One region of the Paenibacillus sp. RS8 genome, then DNA from elsewhere that is predicted to be linked to it. Evidence: predicted binding sites of a transcription regulator. Region 1 holds the regulator's gene; the other holds the start of a gene.

Evidence for each region. Region 1 encodes Rex, which represses fermentation and respiration genes when NADH is low (regulators of the CRP and FNR family bind a similar motif). Its sites were predicted from a motif close to TTGTGAAATATTTCACAA; they were not measured.
Region 2: a site for Rex is predicted at 3,380-3,397, ahead of ACDZ28_RS11865 (flavocytochrome c). Genes of this name have one in related genera too.

What each region holds. Positions count from the first base shown of each region.
Region 1 is NZ_CP168131.1:6,201,749-6,209,578, reverse strand. It holds gene dinG (ATP-dependent DNA helicase DinG) at 1-1,112, shown strand, start outside; gene ACDZ28_RS29195 (redox-sensing transcriptional repressor Rex) at 1,246-1,896, shown strand; gene ACDZ28_RS29190 (amidohydrolase) at 1,886-3,187, shown strand; gene ACDZ28_RS29185 (DUF5590 domain-containing protein) at 3,354-3,872, shown strand; gene ACDZ28_RS29180 (hypothetical protein) at 4,286-4,828, shown strand; gene ACDZ28_RS29175 (AAA family ATPase) at 4,821-6,323, shown strand; gene ACDZ28_RS29170 (3-hydroxyacyl-CoA dehydrogenase family protein) at 6,457-7,329, shown strand; gene ACDZ28_RS29165 (acetate/propionate family kinase) at 7,326-7,830, shown strand, end outside.
Region 2 is NZ_CP168131.1:2,337,966-2,345,795, forward strand. It holds gene rlmD (23S rRNA (uracil(1939)-C(5))-methyltransferase RlmD) at 1-1,257, shown strand, start outside; gene ACDZ28_RS11865 (flavocytochrome c) at 1,488-3,278, opposite strand; gene ACDZ28_RS11870 (sensor histidine kinase) at 3,503-5,140, shown strand; gene ACDZ28_RS11875 (response regulator) at 5,109-5,897, shown strand; gene ACDZ28_RS11880 (DUF4855 domain-containing protein) at 6,297-7,830, shown strand, end outside.

The sequences.
Region 1 (7,830 bases):
TGGTTGCTTTGGAGAATACTATGAATCTGACATTAAGCGAAATTATCCGTAAGGGTGATAAGATGCTTAATGAGATGCGTGATCAAGAAGGTCAATCTTCTTCAGATAGTTTAGTAACCGATATTAGCGGCTTATTTAAGGATTTAGCTTCTATACGTGAGCAAGTACGGTTTTTTATGGGATTAAACGACGAGAATGTAGTATATTGGCTGGAGGCGAATGGAAATTATCGCAGCAAATCGCTACAGCTATATGCCGTCCCTGTTGATGTTAGTACCCAGCTTAAAGAGCTGTTCTTCGACAAAAAGAAAAGTATTGTGTTAACCTCGGCGACGCTTTCTGTCGATAAATCGTTCCAGTTTATGATTGATAATCTCGGACTTAATGAAGCTGCGGAAGAGGGGCGTCTAATGACATCTCTCCTTCCTTCTCCCTTTAAGTATCGGGAGCAGGCACTATTAGTAATTCCACGGGATTTCCCTAGTGTGAAGGGCAGTGTGGGCGATGCCCGATTTGTCGATACGCTCGTACAGTCACTAGCAGAAGCGGCTATTACGACACGCGGACGGATGCTTGTTCTGTTTACTTCTTACAAGATGCTGCGCCAAGTTTACGATCCTCTGAAAGAGGCTCTAGCCTCACAAGAAATCACGGTGCTAGGTCAAGGCGTGGAAGGTGGAAGCCGCAGTAAGCTGATTCGACGCTTTCAGGACAGTGCTGCTTCAGTTCTGCTTGGAACTAGCAGCTTCTGGGAGGGAGTAGATATTCCGGGCGAGGCATTGACATGCTTAGCCATCGTGAGGCTTCCATTTCAACCGCCTAATCACCCTCTAGCGGAAGCGAAGTCTGAGTTATTACAAGCCCAGAAGAAGAATCCGTTTATGAAATTGTCGGTGCCTCAGGCAGTTATCCGCTTCAAGCAAGGATTTGGAAGACTGGTACGGACAGCGCAGGATCGGGGTATTGTTATAGTGTATGACACTAGGGTTATCGAATCTCATTATGGAAAGTATTTCCTTTATTCGTTGCCTGGCCCGAAAATGGAACATATGCTTACGGATCAAATGGTTCCTCGTATAGCAGAGTGGTTGGAAGACGGAGGCGTTTCTTAAGAAGGACATCTTCTGTTTAATTAATCACTCCACAATGAAGGGCGGTATAAGAGAATACCGCTCTTCATTGAGACGAGGTACAGAAATTTTAATAGGATTCAAACAGAATAGTACTTAAATTAGGAGGTAAATTATGAAATCGGATAAAATATCAGAAGCCGTTGTTCGCAGACTTCCTGTGTACTTACGTTTCTTGAATGATCTTCAGAAACGTGAAATATTAACCGTTTCCTCGCAAGAATTAGGACAAAAACTTGATCTGAATCCCGCTCAAATCCGTAAAGATTTAGCGTATTTTGGAGACTTCGGCAGAAAAGGTATTGGGTATGACGTAACTTATCTTATTGAGAAAATCCGTCATATTTTGAAGCTGGACCAACAGCTGAATGTGGCATTAGTAGGTGCCGGTAACCTTGGACATGCATTATCTAATTATAATGCTTATCTGAAAGATACTATGAAGATTACCGCTATATTTGATTCTTATGCACCTAAGGTAGGGCGGAAAATCAACTCTCTTACGGTTCAACCCATGGAGGAGCTAGGTCAGACAGTTCGTGAGCAAGGCATTCGAATTGGGATTATTACAGTACCTGACTCAGAAGCGCAGAATGTAGCAGATATTCTTATTGAATCTGGCATTGAGGCGATTTTGAATTTTGCACCAGTGATTCTAAAAACACCACCGAATATCCGGGTTCATGCAGCCGATTTTACAACGGATTTGCAAAGCCTTGCTTATTATTTGAAAGACGGAAAGGAAGAAAGCGGAAATGAAGAGTAGTAAAACGATTATCAAAGGCGGGCGTTTTCTTATTCCGGGAACGGATGAGCCTGTTCTTAGTGGATATATGACTATTGAAGATGATTTGATCACTTACATAGGAAAAGAAGAGCCTTTGATGGAAGAAGGTGTGCAAGTTGTTGATGGCAGTCGTCTGTTGTTTATGCCTGGTCTGGTAAACACACACGGCCATGCTGCAATGTCATTGCTTCGTGGTTATGGAGATGATTTAGCGCTTCAAGTGTGGCTTCAGGAAAAAATGTGGCCGATGGAAGAGAAGTTCACCGGAGAAGATGTATACTGGGGAACCTCCTTGTCTGTTCTGGAAATGCTGAAAGGTGGCACTACAACCTTCCTGGATATGTATGATCATATGGATCGAGTAGCTGAGGTGGTCGAATTATCAGGCATCCGTTCCGTATTGATGAGAGGCGTAATCGGTCTTTGTCCAGAGGAAGTACAGAATCACAAGCTTGCGGAAGCGATTTCTTTTGCACGGAACTGGCATGGAAAGGCTGACGGTAGAATTACAACGATGATCTCGCCACACGCTCCATATACTTGCCCACCGGATTTCTTTGTTAAGTTTGTACAGGCGGCGCATGATTTGGATTTACCGATGCATACACATATGTCCGAAACGAAACGCGAAGTGGAGCAGAATGTAGTGGATTACGGCCTGCGGCCTGTAGCGCATTTAGAGAAGCTTGGAATGTTCACACGTCCGTCTATTGTTGCTCATGGCGTTCAATTGAATGATGAAGAGATCGAGATTCTGGCTCGTCATAATGTAGGGGTATCTCATAACCCGGGAAGTAATCTAAAACTGGCTAGTGGAGTTGCTCGTGTTACGGATCTTCTAAAGGCCGGTGTGAAGGTGTCGCTGGGTACAGATGGCGCGGCAAGTAATAATAACTTGGATATGTTTGAAGAGATGCGTCTTGCAGCACTTATCCATAAAGGTGTAAGTGGTGATCCTACGGCTGTACCGGCTCCGGAAGCTCTGAGTATGGCTACAGAGTATGGCGCGAAGTCTATCTTTTTAAATGATGTGGGCAGGCTCGCTGTAGGCATGAAAGCTGACTTTATCGCGATTGATATAGACCAGCCGCATTTACTACCGCACACAGATTTGCTGTCTCATGCTGTATACTCTGCCAGTGCCAAGGATGTTGAGCATGTATGGGTGAATGGTAAACAGGTTGTAAAACATGGACAATGTGTAACGTTAGATGAGGAAGCTATCCGTCGTAAGGCGCAAGAATCCTTTGAGGGGCTACTCAAGCGCTAGTCTAAGATCATAAATTAACTGAAAGGCTGTGACTTTCTGCGTTTGCAAAAGTTACGGCCTTTTCTGTAAATATAAGAATTTATATGAATGAATATGAAACTTTGGATAAACACACGGGTGTGTTATATAATCAAAAAAGATATATTACTAGAAAGGGAGCTGTACCTTGAAGAAAAGGAAAAAATGGATCCTCCTGGGGTCAGTTCTGATTCTGCTCCTTCTGTTTGGACTTATCCAGTTCTATGCCTATATTATGAAAGATCAATGGAACGAGCGAGATATTGCTAAGGATATCGCCAAAACCAGCGCTGGTCTGACAGAGGTAACTAAAGCACAGAAATCCGTTTGGGATGAAAATGCAGTGTACTGGGTCTTAACAGGGAAGAATCAATCCGGGACCGAGTTGATGGTATGGGTACGCTTTACTGTAGACGGGAAGTTTGCAGAAGGCAACGACGCAGTATATGCTGAGGAACTGAGTAAAGGGACCTCTGAAGCGAAAATACGCAGCATAATTAAAGCTGATCTTCCGGACGTTAGTATCGAGCGGTTGTTGCCGGGGGTATATAACGGAGAGTATGCATGGCAGCTTTTTTATAAACAAAGCGGTCGGTATTATTATCAATTTTATCGGTTCTCAGATGGAGCTCGAATGGGTGAAGGATATAGTTTACCCAGCCGCTAAAATAAACAAAAGTACTATACTATAAACAAGCGGACCATTTATGGTTCGCTTGTTTTCGTTAATGTGATGGATTATTTTGATATACTCGTAATGTGCTATTTGTGATATACTAAGTAGGTAGTTTTTATATATTCTATTTAAAAAACACATGTGAAAATAAACCTGTTAATGACAAGTAACGGCTCTTTTTCTCGTTGAAATAAATCAATATATTTAATGAATTGGAAAAAAATAAAAAATAAAATTTTAAATATCTTCACACTTTTTTTTATTTTCGTATATACACATGTGATATACTACTGTTTGTAATTAGAACAGTATTAAGAGAACGTTAGGCTCTGATGAGCGCTTAACAGCTTTGATTTATTGATCATTCTGTTTACATTTTGTCATCTTTGAGAGGAGGACGTTTCTTGAAATTACGTCTTGTACCTGTACTGATAACGTCTCTACTGTCGGCTACTCTATTGTTCGGAGGATTCTTTTTATATCGTCAGTTTGCTTTACAGGAACCGCTCCAAAAGATTGTATCCGGTTATGAGGGAGTAAATAATTCACATATTAGTATTAACCGCGATGAGGTCACTTTGAAACTTGATTTGCAGCCGGGCACGAATTTACGTGATCTAGTATCGTATGTATCCAAAGAAGGAAAGTCAGTGATTGAAGGACGTAAACTTAAACTCGATGTGGATCAAAATTCAAATGAATTATTAGATGATTACTGGGATAAAGCGTTGTTCTCTGTAGCTGAAGCGATGGAGAGCCGTAAATATACTCTTATACCTACTGAACTTGATAGATTAAAAGAGCAACATTCGGAATATAAAGATGTGATAGCATCTACTGAAATCGACGACAACAATGTGTATGTTAGTTTAAGCAATGGAAAAGAAAGTAAATTTATTATTTTGCCGCGAAAACCTGCGACCTTGGGGGTATGGAATAATGCCTAAGTATCTAAAAGAAATTTTACTCGGATTTATTCCTGTACTGTTTATTTTCATGGCTTTTTTAGGTATAAATATATTCCCAATTGTTATAGCAGCTGGAATGCTTACTGCACTGCTTATAATTGCTCATTTGCGCGGCGGGCTTACGGTGAATGCTGGTGCTGGGAAAAAACGCAAGAAGGAAGGACCTTCAAAGCTAACTTTTGAAGAAATTGGCGGGCAAGACAATGCGAAGCAAGAGCTTCGTGAAGCACTCGATTTTTTGATCCGTCATGAGGAAATCAGCAAATTTGGGATTCGTCCCTTAAAAGGGATTCTGCTCACTGGTCCTCCAGGAACAGGTAAGACCCTTATGGCCAGAGCGGCTGCACATTATACAAACTCCGTATTCGTAGCTGCATCAGGTAGTGAATTTGTTGAAATGTATGTGGGTGTCGGGGCCGGCCGGATTCGTGATTTGTTCAAGGATGCCCGTAGCCGCGCTGTTAAGGAGAACAAGCAGAGTGCCATTATTTTCATTGATGAAATTGACGTAATTGGCGGTAAACGTGAAGGCGGGCAGCAGCGTGAATATGATCAGACCTTGAATCAGCTGTTGACTGAGATGGACGGTATTTATAATAACGAAACACCACGTATTCTGCTGGTAGCTGCAACAAACCGGAAAGAAATGCTTGATTCCGCTTTGCTACGTCCTGGACGGTTCGACCGTCATATTCAAGTGGACATGCCTGACAAGAAGGGCCGGAAATCGATTCTCGAATTACATGCGAAGAATAAACCTCTTCATCCAGAAGTGAGTCTCGACAAAATTGCTGAAGAAGCCTATGGCTTCTCCGGTGCTCAGCTGGAAAGTGTCATGAATGAGGCTGCGATTTATATGATGCGTGAGGACTTGACGGAAGTTGAGCAGCGGCATTTGTCGATGGCGATTGACAAGGTAATGATGGGTGAAAAAACGGATCGAGAAACCAATCACGAAGAGAAAAAGAGGGTCGCTATTCATGAACTGGGACATGCCATTATGGCAGAGCTCCTTCGTCCTGGAAGCGTCAGTCAGGTTACACTGACTCCGCGTGGGCAAGCCCTTGGATATGTACGGCACAATCCTCAGCAAGAGCAGTATTTGTACACCAAAGATTATTTGGAAGATCAGATTATGATCGCACTTGGTGGAGCGGCGGCTGAAGAAATGTATTATGGCGGACGAAGCACAGGTTCACGCGCTGATTTCGATCAGGCGCTGAATATTGTGGAAACGATGATGAAGTCAGGATTAACTTCGCTGGGCATTGCTAATCTGGAAATGGTTACCACTGAAGAGCTTATGAAGGAAAATAGTAAGATATTGGATGAACTGATGACGCGCACTCGTGAGCACCTTGAAAAGCAACGAAATGTATTTGATTACTCTCTTGACATTTTAATGAAGGAAGAAGTACTCTCTGGAGAGCAATTTCGATGTCAATTTCGTGACAGCGTCCTTTTACCAGCATAAATTTTTATGCTGGTTATTTTTTTTTACTTTTCAGGCATGCTAAGATATCATTATATGTCGGGCTTTATAAATTTTTGCGACAGACAAGGTACAATACAAAAGTATAGATACCTGAAAGGATGGAGACTTTTTTATGAATTTCAAAAAAATAGGTGTCATCGGCGGTGGCACAATGGGACAAGGTATTGCTGAAATGTTAGCAGCCAAAGGCCTGGATGTATTGCTGGTGGAGAAAACCGCAGAAAAACTGGACTACTCTTACGAAATGATCGAGACAAGTCTAGATAAGCAATTGGAGAAATGGGCGATCACTCAAGCAGAAAAGAAGCTGATTCTTAGCCGCATTCAAAAAGTGACACATTTCGCAGAGCTCAGCTCTTGTGATATGGTCATCGAAACCATTGTTGAGGATTTGGAAGAAAAGAAAAAGATTCTAAATCAATTGGATCAAGTATGTCCAAATCACATTATTCTTGCCAGCAATACGTCAACACTTAGCTTGACTGAACTTGCAAGTTCTACAATGTATCCGGAACGCGTGATCGGAATGCATTTCATATATCCTGTTGCTAAAGTGGATCTTGTTGAAATCGTACGCGGTCTGAAAACTTCAGATGCTACTTTTGAAGACACAAAATCCTTTGTTGATGAGATTGTTGAGAAAAAAGGTGTAATGATTTATGAATCCCCAGGATTTGTAACATCACGCCTCATTTGCTTGTTTATCAATGAAGCTATGCATGTGTTGCAAGAGGGCGTTGCCTCCGCACAGGATATTGACGATGCTATGCGTATCGGTTATCAATTCCAATATGGACCGCTTGAAATGGCTGACAGATTCGGCTTGGATTCGGTTCTTGCTGCGCTTGAAAATATGTTCCGTGAATACGGTGAGTTGAAATACCGCCCTTCTACAATTCTCAAGAAGATGGTACGTGCAGGACAACTGGGTATGAAATCAGGAGAAGGCTTCTTCAAGTACGACAAGGATGGTGACCGTGTATGAATATTCTAGTTATTAACTCAGGTAGTTCTTCTTTGAAATATCAGCTCTATAACATGAACGATGAATCGGTTTTGGCTAAAGGTTTGGTTGAACGTATTGGAATGGACTCCTCTATTCTGAACCATAAACCGACTGGCAAAGCGGAAGTGACAGAAGTAAGCGAAATCCTGGAACATAATACTGCGATTCGTAAAGTCCTTGCTTGTCTTACAGACAAGGAGCATGGTGTAATTGAATCCATTAAAGAAATTGATGCTGTAGGTCATCGCGTAGTGCATGGTGGTGAATTCTTCAAAGCCTCCGCACTTGTGGATGCTGACGCAAAAACGAAAATTCGTCAATTGTTTGACCTTGCACCACTGCATAACCCAGCAGCAATGATGGGGATTACGGCTTCTGAAGTAAATATGCCGGGTGTACCGCAGGTCGTTGTATTCGATACAGCCTTCCACCAAACGATGCCTGAGAAAGCTTATATGTACGCTATTCCTAGAGTACTGT
Region 2 (7,830 bases), 3.2 Mb from region 1:
CTGCTGAATTTAATAGAGGCGAGCAGCGCCCGCATTGCGGCGCCTTGCGAGATCTATGACCAATGCGGCGGCTGCCAGCTGCAGCATATGGACTACACCGCGCAGCTGACGTGGAAACGGCAGCTGGTGGTGGACAACCTGGAGCGGATTGGGAAGCTCCGGGTGAGTGGTGGGGCTGCTGGCGGAGACGCTGAGGCGGCTCAGACAGAGGGCATTCTCGTCCGCCCAACACTGGGCATGGACGAGCCTTGGCGGTACCGCAACAAAGCTCAGGTGCCAATTGGCGTAACGGAAGGCGGACTTGTGGGTGGTTTCTACGCGCGCGGCAGTCACCGCATCATCGATATGGAAACATGCTTAATTCAGCATGAAGATAATGATGACGTTGTACGCAAGGTGAAAGATATCGGACGCAAGCTTCGCATTACTGCTTACGACGAAGAATCTGGCAAAGGCTTACTGCGTCATGTCGTAGTAAAGAAAGCCTTCCGTACTGGTGAGATGATGGTTGTCCTTGTTACTAACGGTGACCGTATTCCGAATGTTGACGAATGGATAGCAGAGATCCGCCGCGAAACCCCAGCCGTAACAAGCATCTGCCAGAACGTGAATACTAAGCAGACAAACGTAATCTTTGGAGATACAACCCGTACCCTTTGGGGGAACGATGTTATTTACGATTATATCGGCGATGTGAAATTCGCGATTTCTGCACGTTCTTTTTATCAGGTTAACCCGGCACAAACTGAGGTCCTCTATGGTAAGACGGTGGAATATGCAGGGCTAACGGGTAACGAGACTGTTATAGATGCTTATTGTGGGATCGGTACGATTTCATTGTTCCTTGCACAGCATGCTAAGCAGGTCTACGGTGTAGAAATCGTACGCGAAGCGATTGAGGATGCACGGGCGAACGCCACTTTGAATGGTATGGATAATGTAGTGTTTGAGGTAGGTGCATCTGAGGATGTAATCCCTAACTGGAAAGAGCAGGGGATTACGGCAGATGTTATCGTGGTTGATCCTCCGCGTAAGGGCTGCGATCCACGACTTTTGGAGACGATTCTGGCGATGAAGCCGGAACGAGTGGTGTATGTATCGTGTAATCCGTCGACACTGGCAAGGGACTTGCGGGTGCTCGAGGATGGCGGGTATAAGACAGTGGAGGTAACTCCGGTGGATATGTTCCCGCATACGGTGCATGTGGAATCGGTGGCTTTGTTGGTGAGAAACCCTTGTCAAGTAGACACTAAATAATTGGGCAATTTTAATTCCACTAACGGATAACGATAAAAGAGCCGCGAGTTAGACGAGCATAGCCCTTAGGCTCCACCATAAAAAATCGCCCTGTTCGCAAAGTTGCTTACAGGGCGGTTTGCTATGTCATAGAGTGCAGCTTGAAAGTTAGCAGTCAACCTGCACTCAACAAACTATCTTGCACGTTTTTAAGGCTAACTTATTAATAGAGCAGTTACACAAACATAAGATTACTCTGCCACAACTTGTTTGCCTGCAATCCGGCCGAAGGTGAAGATATCAGCGATGGCATTACCGCCAAGACGGTTTGCACCATGAATGACCCCTGTTACTTCACCTGCAGCGAACAGCCCAGGGATGACTTCGCCTTTTTCATTCAATACGCGAGTCTTCTCGTCGATCACCAATCCGCCCATTGTATGGTGAACGGATGGTACAGCTTTTTCGATGTAGTAAGGGCCTTTTTCAAGAGATTTCAATCCACCGCGATGTTTGAAATCAAGGTCTTTACCTGTTTTCGCATAATCATTTACTTTATTAATTGTTTCTTTCAAATTGTTCACGTCAATTTTGAAGAAATCAGCCGCCTCTTCAATCGTATCGGCTTTAAAGAGCAAGCCTTGTTTAACGAGTTGATCGTATTCGTCTTGATGAACTTCGATCGTTTTACCGATATCCTCAATGCCTTGATTCCATAATTGATACGTATATCCGCCCGTTTGGGCAAGAATTGCTTTAGAAATAACGTCACGACGTTCTAATTCCTCAACGAAGCGCTTGCCTTCTTGGTTAATCAGGATCGCACCATCGAAGCGGGAGTCTGCAACCAGGGAAATAACACCTGTCTCAGGATTACAGATTGGATACGTTTGAATACTCTCCATGTTTGTCAGTTTGGCGCCAATCGTTTCTGCCATAACGATACCGTCACCTGTAGATCCTGGTGTATCGGTAGACATATATTTTTCATCCATTTTAGGGTTATATTTTTTACGCATCTCTACATTGGATCCAAAACCACCGGTAGCGATGATGACGCCTTTGTTCGCATGGAATGTGATCTTGTCGCCAGTACCCGAAGTCGCAGTTACACCGGTTACTTTGCCGCTTTCGTCCTTGAGCAAGGTTTCAGCTTTCATATTCGTTTTGATCGTGATTCGGTCAGCGTCTGTTTTGGCTTTTAACTTGGTAATTAATTCAGCACCTGTATGACCTACAGGAATCAACGCACGTTTTCTGGAATGGCCTCCAAATTGGAACAGATGATCAGGTAAGAACTCTACCTTGATATCATCGCGCAGCCATTCGGCAGATGCTAGTGCATTGTCGGCAAGAATACGAACCATCTTAGGATCCCCGAGGTTGTCTCCGCCTTTCATCGTATCATCATAGAACAAGTCAGCCGTGTCATCAGTGATGCCAAGAGCACGTTCAACCCAGTTGTCAGGCGCATTCATCTCACCACCGGAGATCAATGTGTTGCCGCCAACAGCTGGCATTTTCTCGAGCAGAACTACATTAGCTCCAGCGCTGTTCGCTTCGATAGCCGCACTAAAACCAGCACCCCCGGCACCGATGACGACAACATCATAGGTTTGCTCGGCTTCTTCTTTATCTTTGCTTCCACTGACTGCAGCGCCAGCGACAAGAGTAAGTCCAGACTTCGTAATTGCATCTTGAATGGCTTCGAGATATCCTTTGCTTGTAGCCGTAGATCCGCTAATGGCATCAACTTTTGCACTGTTAGTTGTCATGACATCTTGCTTGAGCTGCGTATAAACAGGCTCTGCAAGTACTTCATTTTCCTTGTGCTCTGTTACCTTAATGTCAGTGATCTTGTTATCTAATAAGGAAACTTGTACTTTAATATCGCCATGTTTACCTTGCCCAACTCCTTCAAAGACTTGAACTCCGTTTGCATCTGCAGCCGGTGCTGCCTCTTTACCGCCGCAGGCAGCAAGCGTGAACATAAGACTGAGGACTAGTAGAATAGATAACAGCTTTTTCGTGTGAGTTCGCATAATATCTCCTTCATTCTGTTGTGAATTGGTTACATACACTAGGGAGAGGAAGATTTGCTAGGCAAATCCTTTATCTCTAGCCTAGACATGAATGTTATTTCATGTGAAAATATGCACAAGACCTATTATAGATTTAGTACAGCATTATGTATTTGCACAGATTAGCGTTTTTTTGTCTTTTTCGGGCATGTAAGAAACGGATATTGTGAAGGGCTATGATTACAATGAAAACAATTCACTTAAAAATTACGTTAATCGCAGGAAGCTGCTTCTTGCTGCTGTTCATTGCATTGCTTGTAACAATATATTTGGAGATGAACCATACGGTTGTCCCTTTGAATAAGAACTTAACGCAGCAAGTGGTTAATGCACGCAGCGACCAGATCGATTATTGGTTTAATCAGCGCATCGGTGAGATAGACATGCTTGCTTCTCTAGCTTCGGACCATCATTGGACACGAGATGAATTGCTGCAAGAGATCGATAAGTTCGAGGCGAAAAAGCAAGTAGAGTACGAATCCATACGCGTGGTGGATATTCACGGAAATTCCTGGTCAGCAAGGGACAAGCCTTTTTCGATACTAAATCGACCCTACTTTCGAAAACTACTGCTACATTCAGATTCCAATTATGTGGTGAGCAATCCGATCGTATCCAAAGCGAATGCAGCTGAAATCGTCGTCATTCTCTATCGTGTGAATCCATCGGTGAATGATGGGGTAGCTTATATTGCCGCAGCCGTCTCCGTCAAGAAGATGAAGGAGATTGCTCAAGATGTAATGCTATATGACCAGTCAGGCCAGCTTATCATCGATTGCAGAGAGCTGGGTGAAGGAGATGGAGCGGATGATGCAGCAGATAAGAAGAACATAAGTTTATTTGAAGCTCCAATTCAAAATGTGGAAGGCTGGAAGCTAGTACTCGAAGTACCGAATTCAAGTCTATCGCTAGCGGTGATCAAAACCCAGCGGACTGCATTGCTGGTAGGCGTTCTTATCGGTAGTGCGTTTATCGTCTTTCTGATGCTGCTTGCTTCTTCCATTATTCGTCCAATTCAGTCGCTTCGCCAGGTAATGGAAAATGTGCAGAACGGCAACCAAACCATACGAGCAGATGTTACGCGCTCGGATGAGATCGGCGATCTTGGGCGAAGCTTCAATGACATGCTTATTCAGTTATACGCTGTGGAGCAGGACCGAAAGGAGATGGAACTCAGACTGATTCATGAGCAGATCAAGCCGCACTTTTTATACAACACATTGGATACGATCCAGTGGATGGCAACGGAACATGGAGCAGACAATGTGGTGGAGATGGTGGAAGCGCTTAGCGCGTATTTCCGATTAGGGCTTGGTACAGGCAGTCCCTACATTCTGCTTGATCAGGAGTTGTACCATGTCGAGAGTTATCTTCATATTCAAGGCGTGCGATATGAGGAGATTCTGGACTACGAGCTTCGATATGATGAAAAGCTTGCTCAGTGCCAAGTCGTTCGCTTCATGCTGCAGCCGTTGGTGGAAAATGCGATTTATCACGGGATTAAGCCACTTGGGGATCAAAAGTGCAAAATTTCGATCACAGCATATAAACAGGTCGATTATTTGGTCATTAAGGTTAAAAATAATGGGGTTATGATTCCTGAAGAGAAGCTTGAACAGATGAATCAAGCCCTTCTTGATGATAAATATGATCGTTCTGCCACAGGCTTTGGACTATACAGTGTAAACCATCGCATTCGACTAGCTTACGGGGTGCCATATGGCCTTGCAGTGAAGAGCGAAGATGGCATTACCGTTATGGTCATTCGAATACCTTTGGAAGGGGAGCGGAATGAAGATGTGGAAGATTGTCATCGTCGATGATGAAACGATCATTCGCAAAGGCTTGCGACAATACATTGAGGAGAGTTCGTATCTTTTTGAAGTTGCAGGAGAAGCGAAAAGTGCAAACGAAGCATTGAATATGGTGGAGGAAGCCCCTCCACATGTATGTCTTGTGGACATCAACATGCCGAATATGAATGGGCTCGATCTGATAAATATATTGCGCGAACGCTGCCCGTCGGTTCTAGTTGTAATCATCAGCGGCTACGATAACTTTGAATATGCGCGTCAAGCCGTGCAACTGCAAGCATTCGATTATGTATTGAAACCTGTGCCGAAGAGTGATCTGAACAAGCTGCTTCATCGGATCGATGAGCACCTTCAGGCTAAATATCCTTTGCATTCACATGAAAGCAGGGTGGATAAGGAGCTGGGGCTTCCCGGGTATACGGGGGATGGAACAGTGCTTATCCAAAAAGTGACCGAGTATATTGACAGTCATTATCAGGATCCGGAGCTGTCTATTACTCGAGTAGCATCTCTATTTCATATCAACCCAACCTATCTTAGCAAGCGTATGAAGCAAGAAATCGGTGCTTCATTCCTTGACTATGTCACCGAGCTTCGGATATCGAAGGCGAAGGAGATTCTGGATGACGTAATGCCGAATATCAAAATCGGGGATCTGGCCGTGAAGGTAGGGTATAAGAGCCAGTACTATTTTAGTCGTGTGTTCAAAAATAGAGTCGGCTCAAGCCCCTTAGAGTATAAAAAGCATCCGTTCGGTTATGGATAGGGCATCAATTTAGTAGAACACAGCAATTAGGCGCCACCATATATAAACACGACGCAACCTCGAGGGGTTGCGTTTTTTTATTTGGCGGATTGCTTAGAGGATATTGATAAAAAATAGGTAGGACCTAAGGAGGTAAACGCTATCTTTATACCTATAAAGACGCGACGTGAAGGCCTTCATGTCAACAAGTGTATACCCAATGTCATTAATTATCTATTTGAAAGAAAGGCCACTTTTCATAATGTTACTTTAAGGACATTGACATATGTTATTAGCTTCTATGACGTGTCGGAATCTCGGAAGGGAGGAAAGAGCATCGAGGTAAGCTGGAATGGAAGCGCATACCATTTAGGAGATTGATGTTTCTTGACTCGAGAATCAGAAGGGAGTTCGTACGATATGAAGAGGAGTAGACAATGGTTAGCTCTCGTCATGGTTGCGATCATGATCGTAACCATGATGCCGATCGCGCAAGCGGAAGAGGCGCTGCCGCCTACACAGACAGAGGGACAGACACCGGCGAACCCGCCGGGCGAAGCCGATCCGGTCGAGGTGACGAATCCATCAGACCTACCGGGAGCGGGTACGGAGGGTGTTATTGCGTCAGTGTATGGGGCGGTATATCACAATCTTGCAGCGGGCTTATCTTATGAGTGGTCGCAAGAGCCGGAAGTTTCCTATCCGGATGAAGGCAACACACTTACGGATGGTATATATGGGGCAAGCAATAGATCCGACGTAGCATGGGTTGGACATCATTTGGGTAAGACACGCGAAGTTGTGTTTGATTTGGGGGCGAAGAAATCCATCACGGGTATTAAAGTCAATTTCCTCGAAGATTGGCCAACGAACAATGTACTCGTGCCACTCACGGTATCGATGTACGTCTCCGATGACAAGGTGAACTGGGGACTGCTCAAAGACAATGCCACGCAGAAGCTGTGGAATGACGGCAAATACACGGAGACCTATGTGTGGGACGGCAGCAAGGACGGCATTAAAGCGATCGGCCCAGATGCGAAGATCGCCCATGCTCGCTATGTGAAAGTGACATTCACAATGCATACGCGTGCAATGACCTTCGTGGATGAGATTGAAATCCTCGGTGAAGACGGCAAAGTTGCCGGAGCCGTAACCGTTCCGACGCATAGGCCGAAATTCTTGGCGGCAGGCGAGGCGACAGCGGGTATCGAGCATCTTGGACTTTTGTATAACGGGCAATATGCGAATGACTTAGGCATCTGGACGAAAGAACGGATCATTCCGAATATTAGTTATGTCGATAAGGACGGCAAGATTAAGGATCGACTCTTCGACGGCGTCCTGTATCTTGGCATTAACTCTCCAAATCCAGGTCGTGATTTCGGCGGGCGGGCTTATATGGAAGATTGGAAATGGTATCTGGATAAAACCTTTGCGGTAGGCGGCGATATGGATGCGTTAAACGAAGCGGCTAAGGAAGTATCCGATGCGCTGAACGAGTCTGGCGTGAAGGAAAAGGTTGTCCTCATGATTCCGGATCCAGGTGAATCGATCACTAATTTCGGAGCTGTTGAACAAGGTGGAGAATCGCTGAACTTCAATGATTCCGTTGGCAAAGAGAAAGCCCTTGCGAACCGTGAAAAAGCAGTTCAATGGTGGCTGCAGCAAGTCAAATCGAGATGGGAAGCAAGAGGTTACGCTAACCTCGAGCTTGTAGGTATGTACTGGTTCGAAGAGCAAATCAGCACAAGCCAATCCGGACCGGATCTGATTCGTTCGGTGAGCAGCACCCTGCATGACATGCAAATTAGCGGCAAGGACCTGAAGTTCTTCTGGATTCCGCACTTCTTCGCTTATAAAGCATTCATGTGGAAGGATGTCGGCTTCGATGCGGTGACGATCCAACCTAACTACTTCTTCGAGCCAACGGATATCGAGCGCTTGGAGGATT